DNA from 4 places in the Paenibacillus sp. A3M_27_13 genome. Region 2 is predicted to be linked to each of the others. Evidence: riboswitches for the same ligand, from Rfam matches in the RefSeq annotation. Region 2 holds a riboswitch; each other region holds the start of a gene.
The links. Region 2 has a riboswitch for cyclic di-AMP ahead of NLX82_RS08330 (hypothetical protein). Riboswitches for the same ligand answer to the same signal wherever they lie in the genome.

Region 1: linked by a shared signal. The riboswitch ahead of NLX82_RS26665 (C40 family peptidase) and the one ahead of NLX82_RS08330 (hypothetical protein) in region 2 are both predicted to bind cyclic di-AMP.
Region 3: linked by a shared signal. The riboswitch ahead of NLX82_RS17415 (TrkH family potassium uptake protein) and the one ahead of NLX82_RS08330 (hypothetical protein) in region 2 are both predicted to bind cyclic di-AMP.
Region 4: linked by a shared signal. The riboswitch ahead of NLX82_RS26160 (resuscitation-promoting factor) and the one ahead of NLX82_RS08330 (hypothetical protein) in region 2 are both predicted to bind cyclic di-AMP.

Annotation. Positions count from the first base shown of each region.
Region 1 is NZ_JANAVE010000014.1:44,691-48,905, reverse strand. Features, by position in the region: gene motA (flagellar motor stator protein MotA) at 1-174, opposite strand, end outside; gene NLX82_RS26680 (hypothetical protein) at 362-655, shown strand; gene NLX82_RS26675 (4a-hydroxytetrahydrobiopterin dehydratase) at 773-1,072, shown strand; gene NLX82_RS26670 (GNAT family N-acetyltransferase) at 1,151-1,657, opposite strand; gene NLX82_RS26665 (C40 family peptidase) at 1,961-2,461, opposite strand; cyclic di-AMP (ydaO/yuaA leader) riboswitch at 2,467-2,604, opposite strand; gene NLX82_RS26660 (hypothetical protein) at 2,881-3,708, opposite strand; gene NLX82_RS26655 (M1 family metallopeptidase) at 3,720-4,215, opposite strand, start outside.
Region 2 is NZ_JANAVE010000002.1:403,401-407,615, reverse strand. Features, by position in the region: gene kdpA (potassium-transporting ATPase subunit KdpA) at 1-963, opposite strand, end outside; gene NLX82_RS27705 (potassium-transporting ATPase subunit F) at 1,115-1,192, opposite strand; gene NLX82_RS08330 (hypothetical protein) at 1,376-1,771, opposite strand; cyclic di-AMP (ydaO/yuaA leader) riboswitch at 1,887-2,059, opposite strand; gene NLX82_RS08325 (glutathione peroxidase) at 2,526-3,011, shown strand; tRNA gene NLX82_RS08320 (tRNA-Leu) at 3,157-3,239, opposite strand; gene NLX82_RS08315 (urease accessory protein UreF) at 3,508-4,215, shown strand, end outside.
Region 3 is NZ_JANAVE010000004.1:247,855-252,069, reverse strand. Features, by position in the region: gene NLX82_RS17420 (CPBP family intramembrane glutamic endopeptidase) at 1-1,309, opposite strand, end outside; cyclic di-AMP (ydaO/yuaA leader) riboswitch at 1,571-1,723, shown strand; gene NLX82_RS17415 (TrkH family potassium uptake protein) at 2,133-3,473, shown strand; gene NLX82_RS17410 (potassium channel family protein) at 3,581-4,215, shown strand, end outside.
Region 4 is NZ_JANAVE010000013.1:11,039-15,253, forward strand. Features, by position in the region: gene NLX82_RS26150 (HD domain-containing protein) at 1-1,000, shown strand, start outside; gene NLX82_RS26155 (TatD family hydrolase) at 1,043-1,813, shown strand; cyclic di-AMP (ydaO/yuaA leader) riboswitch at 2,015-2,297, shown strand; gene NLX82_RS26160 (resuscitation-promoting factor) at 2,569-3,717, shown strand; gene rnmV (ribonuclease M5) at 3,864-4,215, shown strand, end outside.

The DNA of each region.
Region 1 (4,215 bases), on a different contig from region 2:
TTTGATTTCTGCCATCGGGAAGGCCATAAATATACTCGCTGCCGTTCCGACGAAAATAATCATGTAAGCAGCGGGATTATTGACCAGATTGACGACCGGAGCGCCTTTTAAGATCATCCCGACGACCAGTGACATAATCCCGAGCACAAGTCCGATAATGGTTGAAATTTGCATGATACACCTCATCCATGAGAATAGATTTTGAATCCTTTCATGCCGCCGGGGTCGTCCTTGCCCCAAGCGCGTCATTACAAGACGGATTATAGTATTTATCGACAAAACTCTCTTTTTTGTTAAGTGCGAATTTCCGGTATAATAAGGTGATTATGTATTGAATGGCGGAACCATTGGAGGAAATGGCATGGGAGTAAAGCATGGGCGTGAGTATGAACAAATTTTGAACGATTTGACAGAGGCTGTGGGACGCATCCCAGACAGCTATGAATTTTTTGAGATGGAAGCAGAAGATTGGGACAGGCTGGACCCGGCGGGACGCCAGGAAGTCAATGAAGCTTTGGCAGAAGACTTATTTTATGCACTGGGTACAGAGCCCATAATCACTGTAGGCAGTGGCGTTGTGATCTATGAGCCGGAGCAGCATCGTATCTATGTACTCATTGGAGACGAGGAGCTGACGTCAGTCCCTTTGATTTGAGGTCTGTCTTATGGATTTATCAACGGGGCCGTGGTAATATGTACACCAATATATCGTAGTTTTGGCCGTATTTAAGCGGTCGAAAGGCTTCCGTATAAACGGGGAGGAGTTCGTAACATGCCTTTTACACAAGAAGAGATTGAAGCACATCTGGAGAAACTGGAGGGCTGGGAACTGGAGGAAGGACGTTGGATCGTTCGGAAATATAATTTTTCCAGTTTTATGAAAGGGATTGCATTCGTGGATGAAGTTGCCGCTATATCTGAAGCATTCAATCATCATCCATTTATTACGATTGATTACAAGACCGTGACTCTGCGTTTGACCTCTTGGGACGACGGCGGTATTATGGCCGTGGATATTAAGGAAGCCCAACAATATAATGAAGCTTTTGAAAAAATGCGCAGCAGTCATTGAGCTTGTAATGATCTGTCGTATGATGATAAAAGCGCCTTCGCTATACAACATCGCGGTTGTATGCCGAAGGCGCTTTTATCATAGAACCTGGGTTTGGTGTTCGGGACGATATACCATACAAAAAAACGGTTTTTTGCCATCGGGAGTCTGGCGTTCATAGGTATCTGTAAGCTCAAATCCAGCCGCCTTGTAAGCCCGGATAGCGCGCCCATTCCAAGTGAGTACCTCTAGATCAATTTCATTCTTCGGGTTGCGTCGTTGTGCTTCCTCTGCAATGGCACGGACAAAATCAGCGCCTTTGCCATGTCCGCATCTTTCAGGATGCATTCCAAGACCTAGCCGGGTCACACCGATCATAGGAAAATATTGAGCAAATCCCGTCAGCTTATTCTCTTCATCCAGTACGGCAACATATTGCTCTTGGCGAAGCGTGGGACTTCCAAATTCGACTTCAAGCGCCTTCATTTGTTCCCAGGGGAGCCAACCGTATATATTATAAGGTGGATCATAGCGCCACTCACAGATTGCAGCCGCTTGATGCTCGTCCATCGGTACGATCCGATAGTTGAATATTGAGGCCGGCATGTGTTCCATCCTCCTTTTACAGGTACTTCAATCATTAACAACAGATTGTAGACAAGTTGCAGGGGAATGGCAAGCGTGTTTATTTCATACTCAAGTCGGGTATACATTGAATAAGAAGGATTTACTGCTCATATGCTCCCCCAGCGCTGACGGTAAAACCGACGATGTTCGCTAAAATTGAAACCTTTTGAGGCTTCAGTTCGTCAGTAATGATAATAATTGCTGATGTTGTGGACATAAAAAACCGCAATTCGATTCCGGCCAGAATCAAATTGCGGCTAGGGTTAGCTTGCTGTGCGTTAGTTATTCTACGTTGTCGTCATCAGGAATTTCTGAAGCTACAGAATGGTAAGCGTCTGTGCTCATAATTCTTTTTGCACCGACATAGCGGTTAGCGTAATAATTTTCGTTCAGTGAGCTAACTACTACACCACGTGAAGTCGAGGAGTGGGCAAATTTCCCTTCACCTACGAAGATACCTACATGGGAAATGCCTCTTCCTGTGGTGTTGAAGAACACCAGGTCTCCAGGTCTCATTTCATCGCGGGATACAGAAGATCCCATTTTGAATTGTGATCCGGATTGATGCGGAAGTTTAATTCCCAGTTTGTTGAATACATACATTGTGAAGCCGGAGCAATCGAATCCCTCGAGTGTAGTGCCTCCGCTTCTGTAGCTCGTTCCTTTGGCATCTTGAATGACCTGGTCCATCTTAGAGTCTGCATATGCACTGCCGCCACCGAATGTAAAAGATGTAAAGGCAATGGCAAGACCCATAGCTGCGATCGTTAGCTTCTTCTTCAAAAAAAATATACCCCTTCCAATGCCTGCGAGGTTAGCTTAAGGATTCGGTAGAAGGTTCCCCTATGACCACTCTGTTGCGAGATCAATTCACCCAAACTGGTTCCCCCGCTTCCTAGGTGCCAGGAATTAGGCTTAACTTAAGATGTGCACCTTGGAGAGCAGTATTCACAATAACGTTATTTTTGAGATAAAGGTTACAATAAAGATTACAAAGTTGTTACTATCAGTTCACTGCGATTATTGTAACAAAGACGGCTGGCTTTGGCAAATGTTTCATTGCAAAAAGTTACAAAAAAAATCTGCTCCTAATGTCCCAGGAACAGATGTTGTTAACAGTATTCAGTTATGTGTCGTTTGCGCGGATATGAATCAAGATTTTTCGACAGACGGAAATGAAGTAAAAAACATAAAGGCAGGGCTTAACTTCTACTGGAGATATAGGTATGCCATAGTCTGTACTGCGAACTGATATGCCACAGCCTGACCAGACTAGTAACAAAATGATACGATTGCTGGAGAATGAGCGCCAGCATACCAGTCCAAATCATCGCCACGGTGCCAAATAGACCGAAGACCAGCAGCACACAAGCACCGAGCAAAAGGGATATACCGACAGCTGGGAGGAACTGGCGAAAGAAGGCGAGCAGGGACGATAGTATGGCGTGACCACCGACAGTCCCCAGTTGCATATACAGGATGCACTGCCGAATGAACCATCCGTAAGCCATCCACCCCATGGCATAGGGCAATAAATGCAGCAGGTAAGAGGGAGATTGAAGCGTTCCTGCTACAATAGGGTAGAGTCTCGGTACTACCCAAAAGGCGGGAAGCAGCAGCAGTCCCAACTCGATGGTGTAATACAACAACGACGACATGCCATGGCGTTTCATACCCTTGAAAAAGGACAGGCTTTGCGGTTCAGTCGCATCGGTATGCAGGCTTTGATATATTCCGGCTCTAATGAAGGGAGTGATCAGTATGCGTAGTACAGTCGCCCCTAGTAGTATCCACAAATACACATGTACTTCCCGGCTGTCCATCAGAGCAATCTGGCTCTCCATCCAAAACAAGGTCTGTCCCAGCTCGTTTTGACCCTGATCAGGATAACGGAGCAGTAGCGGGATAACGGCAGACTGCACCAGCCGATAGAGAAACACCCCCCACAGTAGTCGATACAGAAATAAAATGATAACGATATAGAATCGTATGCGCACCAGCGCCCAGCCCTCTTTTATAACAGTCCGCATCTATAGACACCTCACCATGACAGACTTCCAAGCAGTGTTTCTAACAGCTTGGTTACACTTACATTCCAACGGGTTTGTTGCTTTTCGTCCAATTCGGCTTTTAGGCTATTGTTAATGTGCTTGTTCTCCAGTGCAATGGTATATAGAGGATCAAGGGTTACATAGGAAACGGGAGAAGTACTTTTGATCCGAAAAGTTGTGCTTTTGCCCACGCCGTCCCAAGCCTTGAATATCGTGGTACCATCCTTGAAGGTAAATTGGACAGGGATCTTGGGATAATCCGCCCCTTTTTTGCTGACCGTCACGACTGCTTCATATCCATTCTCCAGCTTTTGGTTCGTGATATGATCCACCGAAAAGTCCGCCATCTGGCCGTCATATACATACTGTTCAAAATAGTGGCTCCATGAGCGTCCGGTGGCTCTCTCCACGATACGTTGAAAATCCTGGGAGGATGGATGCTTGAATCGGTACGTCTGGACGTAGGTCCGCATAATCCGATCCATT
Region 2 (4,215 bases):
CATGCTTCCTTGAGAAGCATCCACACCCAGTGTCTGGATTAACGGGTTACCTGTCTTTTCAGACACGTACGTAATAGATAGTAAAATAAGAAACAATACCATCATGGAGCTAAAAATAATCCAGCCCTGCTTACGATTACGGGCAAACAGTCCAAAGGTATACGGCAACGAAGCCGGCATTACCCACATTGCCAAAATTTCCAGCACGTTCGTCCAAGGACTTGGATTTTCAAAAGGATGCGCAGAGTTAGCTCCCGCATAACCGCCTCCATTCGTCCCCAAATGCTTGATGGACTCCAGAGAAGCAATGGGCCCCATAGAAATCTGCTGCTGTGTTCCGCTCAGCGTCGTAAGATCCGCCGTAGGCTGTAGCGTCTGTGGTACCTTCAATCCAACCAGCACCAGCGTAAGCACAAAGGCCAGCGGCAGGAAAATCCTTATAATGGCTTTAATAAAATCTTGAAAGAAATTGCCCATCCCTTCACCGCGCCGCGTCAATCCTCTCATAAAAGCCGCAGCAACCGCAAAACCGGAAGCAGCCGAAGTGAACATCATCATCGTGACGAACGCCATCTGTGTCAGATACGTAAGCCCGCTTTCTCCGCTATAATGTTGGAGATTCGTATTCGTCATAAAGCTGATTACCGTATTAAAAGCTAGTGATGCTTCCATATTACTGTTTCCAGCCGGATTACCAGGAAGCATTCCCTGTAAACGCAACAGCAAGTAGCTGATCGCCACAAGCACGACATTCGTTGCAATGAAACTCATAACATACGTAGTCCAACGCATGCTTTCTAGCTTCTTCAATCCTACTATCTTATAAATCAGCTTTTCTGTTCCGCCAAAAATCCGATCCGTCCGATTGGGTTCATTCGAGAATACATGATACATATAGGTGCCCACTGGCTTTACCAAGAGCAGCAATATGACGATCACAATTCCAATTTGAAGCAGCTCCATCCTTTATTCCTCCTTCAAAATGCTCCTGCGTTTGGAACAACAGACCTGCTTCCAGAGCACCAATTGTGTGCACACGTTTGCGAAAACCCGCTACCTATGATGCTTAATATTCAGATCTGTTGTTCCCGCCCGCTCTATCCCCTATAGCTGACTAGAACTTTTCAGGGTTCAGGAGTGCGTAGATTAAATACATAAACACAATAGCCGTAAGCCCAAGTATAACGATCATCCTCTTCGTCCTCCTTTAGAGGTCTGCGCATCACACCAGCGTACAAACAGCAGTATCACTCCATAACTCACAGCCATGACGAGCAGCATGTATATATCCATCATGTTTATACCCTCCGTATCGGTCCTCAGATCGCCATTCTTATTTGATCATAAAATCATAAAACAACTATGTTATAAGTGCTTATCCGTTCAGCAGAAAACCCACCTCTCCGTTCAATGTGTAGATCACATGATCCGCTCCCAATCCCCGATAAATTCCTTGTGGATTACAGCCGTGCGTAATAACATAGATCGATTCCGATGTTAGCGGCCGACATATTTGCAGGAAACGGCACGTCAGATTCAAGCTGTTCTCGAACAAATACACACTACCAATTTCTTTTTTTGGAAAATTCCATTTTCCCGCTTGCATGGTATTGATGCGGACAATGTGCTCCACACCCATTTTTTTGAGCTGTCGTTCCTCCTGGGCGCTATTCGTGAGAACTGCAAACGCCAATTTTTTGAAAATAAGCAATTTCACAAAACTTCTGCCCGCTTCATTCGGTGCAGTGACAATAATTAACCGACCTTCCATCAGTAGCTCCTCTCCCGGTATAAAAAGACAACAAAAAGAAGCCGAAGGAAAAAGGCTTTCCTCCGGCTTCTTACATATCCATGATAAAATAAACCATGGCTGCACACGGCGGTTTGTTGCCTCTCCCTGTACGCTTACGAGGTTAGCTGTCGGATTCGGACGTGAGAGTCGCCCTATTTCTGGCACTTGACCTGAAAATTCACCCCATGAGACACACGGCTTCCGAAGCCGTACAATCTCGATTGGTTCCCCCGCTTTTGCAACTGCAAAATTCAGCGCTATAGACATTTCGTTGTTACTTCATTCAAGTTAATTTGAAATTACGTCTTGAATCATACACCCGCGCATGGAAGACTGTAAAGCTCAACTGCGGGGTTATAAATCGGCCTTTAGAGCCTAGGATATTAATAATAGCGCTTACAATGCAACTATGCTTCTCACAGCTCCTTCAATCTCTGTTTTTCATCCCTTTTCGAAAATGACAAGCATGTCAATATTGGCGTAGGGTAGAGCGTTTTTGGCCTTTTTTTGTAAAAAGAGAAGAAAATACGCTATATGTACCAGCTAAACACCGATTGAACCCGCTTTTATAAGAAGAAACACCTTAATTCGCTCCATTTGCGGTGCGATTTACTGTTTTGAACAAAATACGATTTTACAGCGGCTAAAGGCTTGATATAGCTTTTCCAAACTTGCAACCTTGCTTTTAATTGCTTACAATTTAATTGCTGAATATTGAATAAGGAGAGATACTATGACCGTTTATGAATATGATGCGCACACCCTGCAAGGGAAAAAAATTCCGTTATCCACATATGAAGGGAACGTTCTGCTTATCGTGAACACTGCCAGCAAATGTGGGTTAACCCCCCAATACAAAGCGCTACAAGAGCTATATGACCAGTACCATGAACAGGGGCTCGAAATTTTGGGATTTCCCAGCAACCAGTTTGCCAAACAAGAGCCAGGTTCCAGCGAGGAGATTTCCGAGTTTTGCCAGATCAATTATGGTGTTACCTTTCCGATGTTCGCCAAGACAGATGTCAATGGCGATCAAGCGCACCCCTTATTTCGTTACCTGACCCAAACTGCTCCGGGGGTATTAGGGTCCAAAGCGATCAAATGGAATTTTACTAAATTCTTAATTACACGAGAAGGTAACGTATTTAAGCGCTATGCACCGCAAACCACTCCAGATAAGCTGGCGGGAGATATAGAGAAGCTTTTGCAGCAAAACTGACATCCTTCTTTATCACAGTTAATAAACGACCGGTTGTCTACCGTTGTTCTGTGGCTAAAGGATATAACGAAAAATGCTTAACAAAAAAAGCATCCCTTCACGTAAACCGTGTCAGGATGCTTTTTTAACTGAGTATTGCATATAATGCGGTCGAGAGGACTCGAACCTCCACGGGCGTACGCCCACTACCCCCTCAAGATAGCGTGTCTGCCATTCCACCACGACCGCAAATCATAATGTAATGAGGCAACAGATTTATTATACTCTCTCATCAACTATTTGTAAACAAAAATATAATAATTATTTTATTTGTTATTTTAACTAACATATATGAGCGATAAGAATATTTAATTTGACACAAAAGCTATTTAAATGTAAATATATATTACATATATTTCGAATATTTTTCGTTATCCCCAAGTAAAAAGTAAAATAACATAACATAACATAAGGATTCACTTCGAGGAGGCGAACCACCTTGCATAAAGGCAACCGCTTGCTGAACTATGCATTATTGTTGGACCCTTCCCTACCTGTTGGTGGCTTCACCCGTTTTAACGGACTGGAGAAACTATCGCGTAACGGACATTTGAACAGTCTACAAGACCTGGAACATTACATGCTGGATGATTTGTATCCTCAATTTACAACCGTTGACGGCATGGCTATCAAAAGTCTGTATGTCGCCATCCAGCAGAATGACAGTTGGCGGATCGCCCTCATTGATAAGATGCTGCATACCCAACGTCCCTCCTGGCAGCATGTGAAGGAGTTTCGTCTATCCGGTCAGCGTCTGCTCAAGCTCGCTAAGGCTCTTTATCCTTGGCTTGAATTTGACCAGTTGGAATCTATACTCATTCAATACAATGCGATTGGCACACTCGCTACCGTTCACACCTGGATTAACTTCCTCCTCGGAAACGATGTAGAACAGACCGTTCACGGCTATCTTAGCGCAGCAGTGTCCTTCTGTGTGGAAGATGCCTTCAAACTACTCAATCCTCCTTATGAGGAAAAGAACCCTCTTATGGAGCGTATGACAAGCGAGCTCCTCTCTGCCTGGAAGAAGCTTAACCAACCTGAGCCAACTGCATCTCAGCGTCGCTTTCTTCACAGACATTGGTCCAGCTCCTACATCACTCTACCTCTTTATATGAGCCATAATAACCAATTGGATGAACCTAGACTGTTTTCCTCCTCAGGT
Region 3 (4,215 bases), on a different contig from region 2:
CAGTCTCTTCTCCAATACCTGCCATCCAGGCCATAATCGGCAGTAACCATGGATAAGCCATATTGTAAGGGGATTGCGTGGCATCTGTTGTGGAGAATGTATTAAATGTGCGCTCCAGTATAAAGAATAAGATGGATTGTACCCCGAGTAAAATAAAGGCCCACAAGTAGCCAACATACATACTGCGAAGCACATACAGCCCGTAGCCCGGCTCTTTCGCACGCGGCCATGCATTCAGTCCAACCTGACGCATAAGCCCGTCACCGCCGACCAAGGAGAAGTAGAGCGCTACTGCCATGAAGAAGGTAACACCAATCTGGAACACCATAAGAAATATAAGCATGCCCTTACCGCCTGCTTCTGCTTGCAATAAAGGCAGCATGTTCATTGTCCCAGCTATACTTGCAATAAAGTATATAACGGACAGAACAATGCCGCGTACAAATGAAGTATGTCGTCGGGTGAGTGACGCATACACAATGGCAAGAACACCCAGCACAAAGCTAAATAGGGCATAACCCGCATAGGTCATCCAATTCGCCCAAAATGTTTGCTTTTCGATATAATCGGTATAGGACGACGGGGCCGAAAAGCTTTGAGAGAAGGAGCGAACATCACCGTCTTCGAAAGTAAAAGCCAATGTAAGTACCGAGGCGCCGATTTTTTTATCGTCTACGGTATACTTTAATCCACCTTCTTTTTCAGTGGTGGCGAGCTTCAAGTCCGACGGCTTAAAACCAAAGCGCTTAACCCATACTGCGGCCGCCTGCTCCTTGGCTTCAAGCGTCATGCCGTCCTCAGCTACACGTATAAGCCTGTTACGTGCTTCTTCATCCGTAGAAATATCAGCCTGTGTGTAATTGGTACTGGAGGTGATCCGTTTAAAGCTAACGACCTTCCCAGTGGATAAATCCACATGAATTTGCAGTTTGCTTTTCGCTGAGGATTCAGGCAGATCAACCCGAAAGGTTTCGTAAGGGTAATTTTTCTTCCATGTACGGTCGTACTGTTGAAGCAGTTTTTCTCTAGATAAATAACCGTACAAATCTGTTTCGGCCTGATAGGTCACGACAGGCTCCTCTGGCTGTGATTCAGTATAGCCCAACTCGGAGCGGGCAAAGTCCAATGCGTGTATGACCGCTTCTTGTTTGCTGATGACCTTTGCGTTCATTACTGATTCTGGACTCGGATTACTAAGCGAGGGAATAAGCAATTGAAAGATAAAAAAGCAAATCAGGCCAATCCCGCCCAGCAAGCCTAATTTTTTGAAGTTGGCCGTGAGCACGACCGGTTTCCCGATAGGATTCATGAGTTTCCTCCTTAATCTGTAAATAAGAACATCCATTAAAGATATCATACTGCACAGGTTCCCGCCAACAGACCAGCGATATTCATGAAAATAGAGTGAAAGCACTTTAAAGTTCCAATAAAATAAGATAAGCTGCGATTAAACGATGCCCATTCGCAAAATAAAGCCAATTTCACGTTTTTTCGGCGAAATCGGTTTTGTGATCTGGATATAGAAGGATTATAATCTTGAGGCAATGCCTATAAAATACATAGGTAATGATATACAGTTGAGCCGAATTTCTATGAGAAAACGGGGGAACCATGTTACTGGGGTGAATTTTACAGCCGATCCTGCTGGATTGGATGTGTAAATAGGGCATACTGTGCTGCCCGAATCCGTCAGCTAACCTCGTAGGCTATGAGCAGGAACCAAGTCAGGCACTCGGTTTTCCGGTGTCTATTTTTGTGCGTATAAAAGTGTTTGGATTGGTTAGACCGCTGCGGGTGCAGATTATTCTTCCGATTGCTGTTATCCCCGGATTTTTTGATTGTATAACCCCTTTAATGGTTAAAATCCGGAGATAAAGGCAAACGCTTCGCTTCTTCAGAACAATTCTGCTTCCTTCGCTGCTGCCCGCCAATAGCACAGGGGGCAGAGTAGTGCTTGACATGCATTCTTCCTGTATTCAGGGAATGCTAATTATAGTTACTAAAGGTTTGGAAAAATCAAAAAAATTAGGGGCAACGACGATCGGAAGATCAAATGGAACGCGTAGCGGGCTTACACCGTATTAAATCACTGTTTTTATAGTTTTAAGGATTAGGAGAGAAGTGATGAATAGATGAATCCCAATGCAAGCTGGCTCCGGCTTTCTCCACCGCAGATATTCGTTGCGGGTTTTGCCATTATCATTCTAATAGGTAGTTTATTGTTAATGCTGCCGATCTCCAATACAACAGGAAAGCCACTTGCGTTTATAGACGCTTTGTTTACTGCCGCTTCCGCGACCTGTGTTACAGGGCTTGTCGTAAAGGATACGGGGACCTTTTTTACAACCTTTGGTCAAGTTGTTATCGCTGCGCTCATTCAGATCGGCGGCCTGGGCTTTATGACTATGGCTACCTTGATCGCGCTGGTGTTCAAACGTCGGATTTCCTTACGGGAGCGCCTCATTTTACAGGAAGCGATGAATCAGACCTCTGTCGAAGGAATTGTCGGATTGATTCGTAAGGTGCTGCTGTACTCGCTGGTCATTGAGGGCGTATGTGCTGCAATATTTGCGATTCGCTGGTCGTTTGATATGCCTGTAGGCAGGGCGATTTATTTTGGGATTTGGCATGCCATCTCCATGTTTAACAATGCTGGTTTTGACTTATTCGGGCACTTTCGCAGCCTGACAGGTTATGTATATGATCCGATTGTTAATTTTACAGCTATGTTCCTGATTATTTCAGGCGGAATTGGTTTTGTAGTGATGTCGGACCTGGCAGAATATCGCAAGCGCAAGAGACTTTCCTTGCATACTAAGGTGGTACTCAGCATGACGGGCGCTATGATTGTAGTCGGCACGCTCGTGATTTTTGTATTTGAGTTTACGAATCCAAAGACTCTTGGCTCGCTTGATTGGGGGGGGAAACTGCTGGGATCTTTATTCCAGTCCGTAACCCCTCGTACCGCAGGTGCCAATACACTGGACATTGCAGGCTTGCGGCAGGCTACGCAGTTTTTTATCATCATACTCATGTTTATCGGGGCTTCTCCTGGCTCTACTGGAGGCGGGATTAAGACCACAACATTCGCGCTGCTCATTGGAGCCGTGATTTCGATGCTACGGGGGCGTGAAGATATTGTGCTGTTCAGGTACCGACTTGCGCAGGGACGAATTTACAAGGCTTTGACCATTACACTGCTGGGGCTGCTGTTCGTGATCGGGGTGACCATGATTTTGTCGGCAACCGAAGATCATCATTTTCTGATGATCTTGTTCGAGACGGTGTCTGCGTTTGGTACGGTGGGGCTGTCGATGGGGCTTACACCTGATTTGACAGTCATAGGTAAGCTGGTGATTACCCTGACGATGTTTGCAGGTAGACTGGGGCCACTCACGCTAGCTTATGCACTGGGGCCGAAAAAGGGTAAAGAATTATATCGTCATCCGGAAGGCAAAATGATTATAGGATGAATCATTTCATGATATGTAGTATACATTTCGTTGATTTAATTATTTCAGGATTTTTGCAAAATCCTCATTTATGAAATTGATTCAGATAAGGGAGTTTTCGAGTAGATATGAAAACGCAGCAGTTTGTAGTTATTGGCTTGGGACGGTTTGGCTCAAGCCTGGCTTTGCAATTGGTGGATATGGGGTGCGAGGTGCTAGGCATTGACCGGAATGAGGATGTTGTGGACAGTATGAGTGAGATGTTGACACATACTGTCGTTGCGGACGCTACCGATGAAGACTCATTGCGATCACTGGGCATCCGTAATTTCGATTGCGGCATTGTTGCTATTGGTGATGACATTCAGGTAAGCATCCTGACCGCCATTTTGCTGAAGGAGCTGGGTGTGAAAAAAGTCGTAGCCAAAGCCATATCTGTGCTGCACGGGCGTGCGTTAGAGAAGCTCGGTGTGGACCGGATCATTTATCCAGAACGGGATATGGGTATCCGGGTGGCTCATCAGCTAGTCACGCCTAATTTGCTCGATTATTTGGAGTTGTCCAAAGAATACAGTATTGTGGAACTCAATGTACCTGCATGTCTGAATGGCAAAACGCTAGCAGAGCTAAATGCCCGTACTCGCTTTGGTTGTAGTGTCGTGGCGCTTCATACGGCGAACGGTATCCTGATCGCACCGACGGCTATGGATCGGCTAAAAGCAGACGATATTATGGTCATCATCGGCTCGAATGACAATATCGG
Region 4 (4,215 bases), on a different contig from region 2:
GGCCCTATTGCATGATGTGGGGCATGGCCCATTTTCTCATTCAATTGAGGAAGCCTTTCATATGAACCATGAGGATTGGACATGCCGCATTGTACTGGGAGACACGAAGATCAACGCCGTGCTACGGCAAGTCGACGACAAGCTTCCACAAAAGGTGGCTGCGGTTATAGCCAAAACGTATGATAAGCCAATCGTTGTCAACTTGGTAACCAGTCCGCTAGATGCCGACCGTATGGATTATTTGTTGCGGGATGCTCATTCAACAGGTGTCAACTACGGCACGATTGATTTGGATCGTATTTTACGACTGCTGCGTCCTCATAATGGGAGAATTGTTGTGAAGGAATCAGGCATGCATGCAGTAGAAGATTATTTAATGTCACGCTATCAGATGTATTGGCAAATTTATTTTCATCCTGTAACACGCAGCTCGGAAATCCTTTTACGTAAAATTTTCAAGCGAGCAAAGGAATTGTTTAAAAACGGATATGAGTTTGGTTTTCTGCTGGACCCGCTGCCGGATCTGTTGAAAGGAGAGCTTACAGTAGAGCAATATCTGATGCTCGACGAGTCATTAATCCAGACCGTATTTAGCCAGTGGAAACGAGAAAAGGACGAGATTTTAAGTGATTTGAGCAGCCGTTTTATGGACCGTAGATTGTATAAATATGTAGAGATTGAAAATATGGATACAGATACCATTGACAGTATTAGAGAAGCTTTGAAAGAGGCTGGTTTGCACCCTGAATATGATTTTGAAATTGATTTTCCGACAGATCTTCCTTATGATGTGTTTCGGCAGGGTGGCTCGACGGACAACCAGATTTTACTGCTTGGACGTCAGGGCGAGGTGAGTGAAATATCCGAAGTTTCGGAAATTGTGCGCTCAATAAGTGGTATTCACCGAGGAAAATATCATATGTATTTTCCCCAGAATAAATTGAACGCGGTAAAAGACAGGCTTCCTGCCGAAATAAGGAATTATTTTGTCAAAGAATAGACAACTATATAGAAATGTAAGTAAAAAAAGGAGATGTAAACCTTGGATTTATTCGACACTCATACTCACTTGGATGCGCCACAATTTGACGAAGATCGTGAAGAAGTTATAGCACGTGCTGTCGAATCAGGAGTAACACGGATGATCAATATCGGATTTAATCGTGAGACCATTCCATCCACCATGAAATTGGCCGAGACGTATGATTTTATTTATGCGGCAGTCGGATGGCACCCTCAGGATGCTATTACAATGCAGGAGGGCGATTTAGAATGGATTGCATCGTTATGCAGTCATAAGAAGGTTGTAGCCATCGGAGAGATCGGTCTGGATTATTATTGGGATACATCACCGAAGGATGTTCAGCATCGGGTGTTTCGAAATCAAATTGGTCTGGCTCGTGAGCTCAAAATGCCCATTGTTATTCATAACCGGGATGCACATGAAGATATTGTTAGGATATTGCGCGAGGAAAAAGCGAGTGAGATTGGAGGAGTCATGCACTCCTTTTCGGGTAGCTGGGAGACAGCCAAAATGGTGCTGGATATGGGATTTCACCTTTCCTTTGGTGGTCCAATAACGTTCAAAAATGCCAAGCAGCCAAAAGAGGTGCTCGCACAGGTGCCGCTGGACCGTCTGCTCATTGAAACTGATGCTCCCTATCTGACGCCTCATCCGTTTCGTGGGAAGCGAAATGAGTCTGCACATGTGAGACTGGTAGCAGAGGCTGCAGCCCAAATCAAAGGGATTACAGTGGAGGAATTAGTGTCAATAACGACCCAAAATGCCCTGGAACGATTTGACATTCAATGAAAAAGTGAAGAAATCGATCAAAATAAAGAGATAGACGAAGCTAATCATGAATTTGTTGCAGGAAACTCGAGAATATTACAATATTTTAACCGAATATTTTAAAAAATGTACTTGAAACCTGCTTTACAACATGCATAGAAACAGGATATCATCTTTTCAGTGAATTGTTGTTTGAATGTAAACATCAACAAGTCATTTCATGAACCAGTCTCGCTGAGTCCCTTTTACAGGGAACGGGGGAACCGATATGGCTTACAGTACGTCCGGCATATGTGCAAGAAGGGAACGTCTCTTCCGCCAGCCGGCTCGACCGAAATTCTTTCCCCGAATGGGATTGAATAGGTGGAGGAGCCGTATTTCGATTTCTTTCTGGGTCTTCGGGGTGAATGTGAAGGCGACCGCCATGAGCGGTTGACCCAAGCTAGGGCGACTCTCTACGTCCGAACCCGACAGCTAACCCCGTAAGCGTAACAAGAGAGAAGCCATCTCGTGCATGAGTTTTCCCGCATATTCACACATGCCGGAAGCCACGAAAGAGCTCTCTAGTCTCTTTCTCTGGCTTTTTTTGTTGTGAATAAAAGAAAATCTGTCATCATACTGTGGTTAAACAGGGGAGGACAGCATGCCGCGAAGACGGGTACATGGTGCAGGACAGTCGCAGTTTGGGCTTGTCTTGTAGAAAATCTGTTATAGTCACGTCAAATCTCAACTATGTCTTACTCCAGACGGCGGGCTATGTAAGGAGGACGGAGGAAATGGGCATTTTCCAAAAAAAGGATACCCATGAGTCACGCTCATCCAGCATGTCTTACGTATTGCGTTGGAAGCAAGAGAATGTGCGCCAGGCTGCTTTGGTTGCTATTTTTCTAATCGCGCTAACGATTATGATTTCAATTCTGATGTACACGCAATCTAAAAAACAAGTCTTTTTTGTCATCGATGGCAAGGCGTCTGCGGTAGAAACCCGGGAATCCAAGCTTCAAGATTTGCTGAGCGAGCATTCCATTTCACTTCAGCCGCATGATACAGTTTCCATGCCGCTAAATGGAGCAATACAGGATGGCGATCGCGTAGTCATTAAACGTGCCAATCAAGTCAAAGTATCTTCAGGCAATGAGACGAAAAAGCTGTACACAACAGAAAATACAGTAGAAGGTGCCATTCGTACCTCGGGCTATAAATTATCATCAACGGATAAAGTTTATCCTGCGTTGGATGCCTCTGTTTCGTCTAACATGGACATAAAAATCGTCCGTGTGAAGAAACAGCAGGTCGAACAGAAAAAACAGGTGCCTTATCAGGTCATCAAAACGGCCGATCCGAGTCTTTATAAAGGCGATAATCGGGTCATTCAAAGCGGCAAATCGGGTGTGGTCGTCCAGCACGTTCAAAAGGTATATCATGATGGAAAGTTGGTATCCAAACAGCTGGTTAACAAGGAAGTTGCACAGAACCGTGTGGATAAAGTCATTGCAGTAGGAACGAAGAAAAAACCGGTCGTTCTGGCTGCTTCCGTCGGTCCCAATGATGCCGTTAAGGCAACAACGGTTAGTTCGGGCAGTGCTGTCCGTAAAGCAGGCGTCAATTTTAAATATAGCAAAGTTTTACAAAATGTCTCCATGACGGCGTATTCCTCACAGGAGCCAGGTATCGGTACACGTACTGCATCCGGCGCACGTGTCACGGAAGGACGCACCATCGCGGTCGATCCGAGTGTAATTCCAATCGGCTGGTGGGTGTATATCGAAGGGGTGGGCTTCCGCCGTGCGGAGGATACCGGTGGCGCGATTAAAGGCCACAAAATCGATGTGTATTATGAGAGTTTGAGCCGAGCCAACCAATTTGGTCGTAAGCACGGTAAAACCGTTTATGTTATCGGACCGATAAAGCCTGAAATCAACTAAAACAGGTTGTGTATGTTGAGGGCAATGCGATAGTATTAACAACATAGTTATGCCATGCTAAGAAGAGGATATCCTCTTCTTATTTTGTTTTCAAAAGCAGGGAAAGATAAATATAGCTTGCTGTGTAGCAGTGGAGGGAAACGCAAATGATCAAGGAAGTGATCGTGGTAGAGGGCCGGGATGATACGGTGGCCATTCGCCGCGCTGTTGAAGCGGATACGATAGAAACTGGCGGCTCAGCCATTAATAAAATGACGCTGCGTAAAATTGCATTGGCGCAGGAGCGGCGGGGGGTCATCATTTTAACCGATCCCGATCATGCAGGGGAGCGCATCCGTAAGATTATCGCTTCCAAGGTACCCGGCTGCAAGCAGGCCTTTATACCCGAGGCAGAAGCGACGCGCAAAGGAGATATTGGCGTGGAGAATGCCTCACCGGAAGCGATCAGACACGCTCTTGCACGGGTCCATACGACAGTGGAAGGCGCCGACCCGCTGA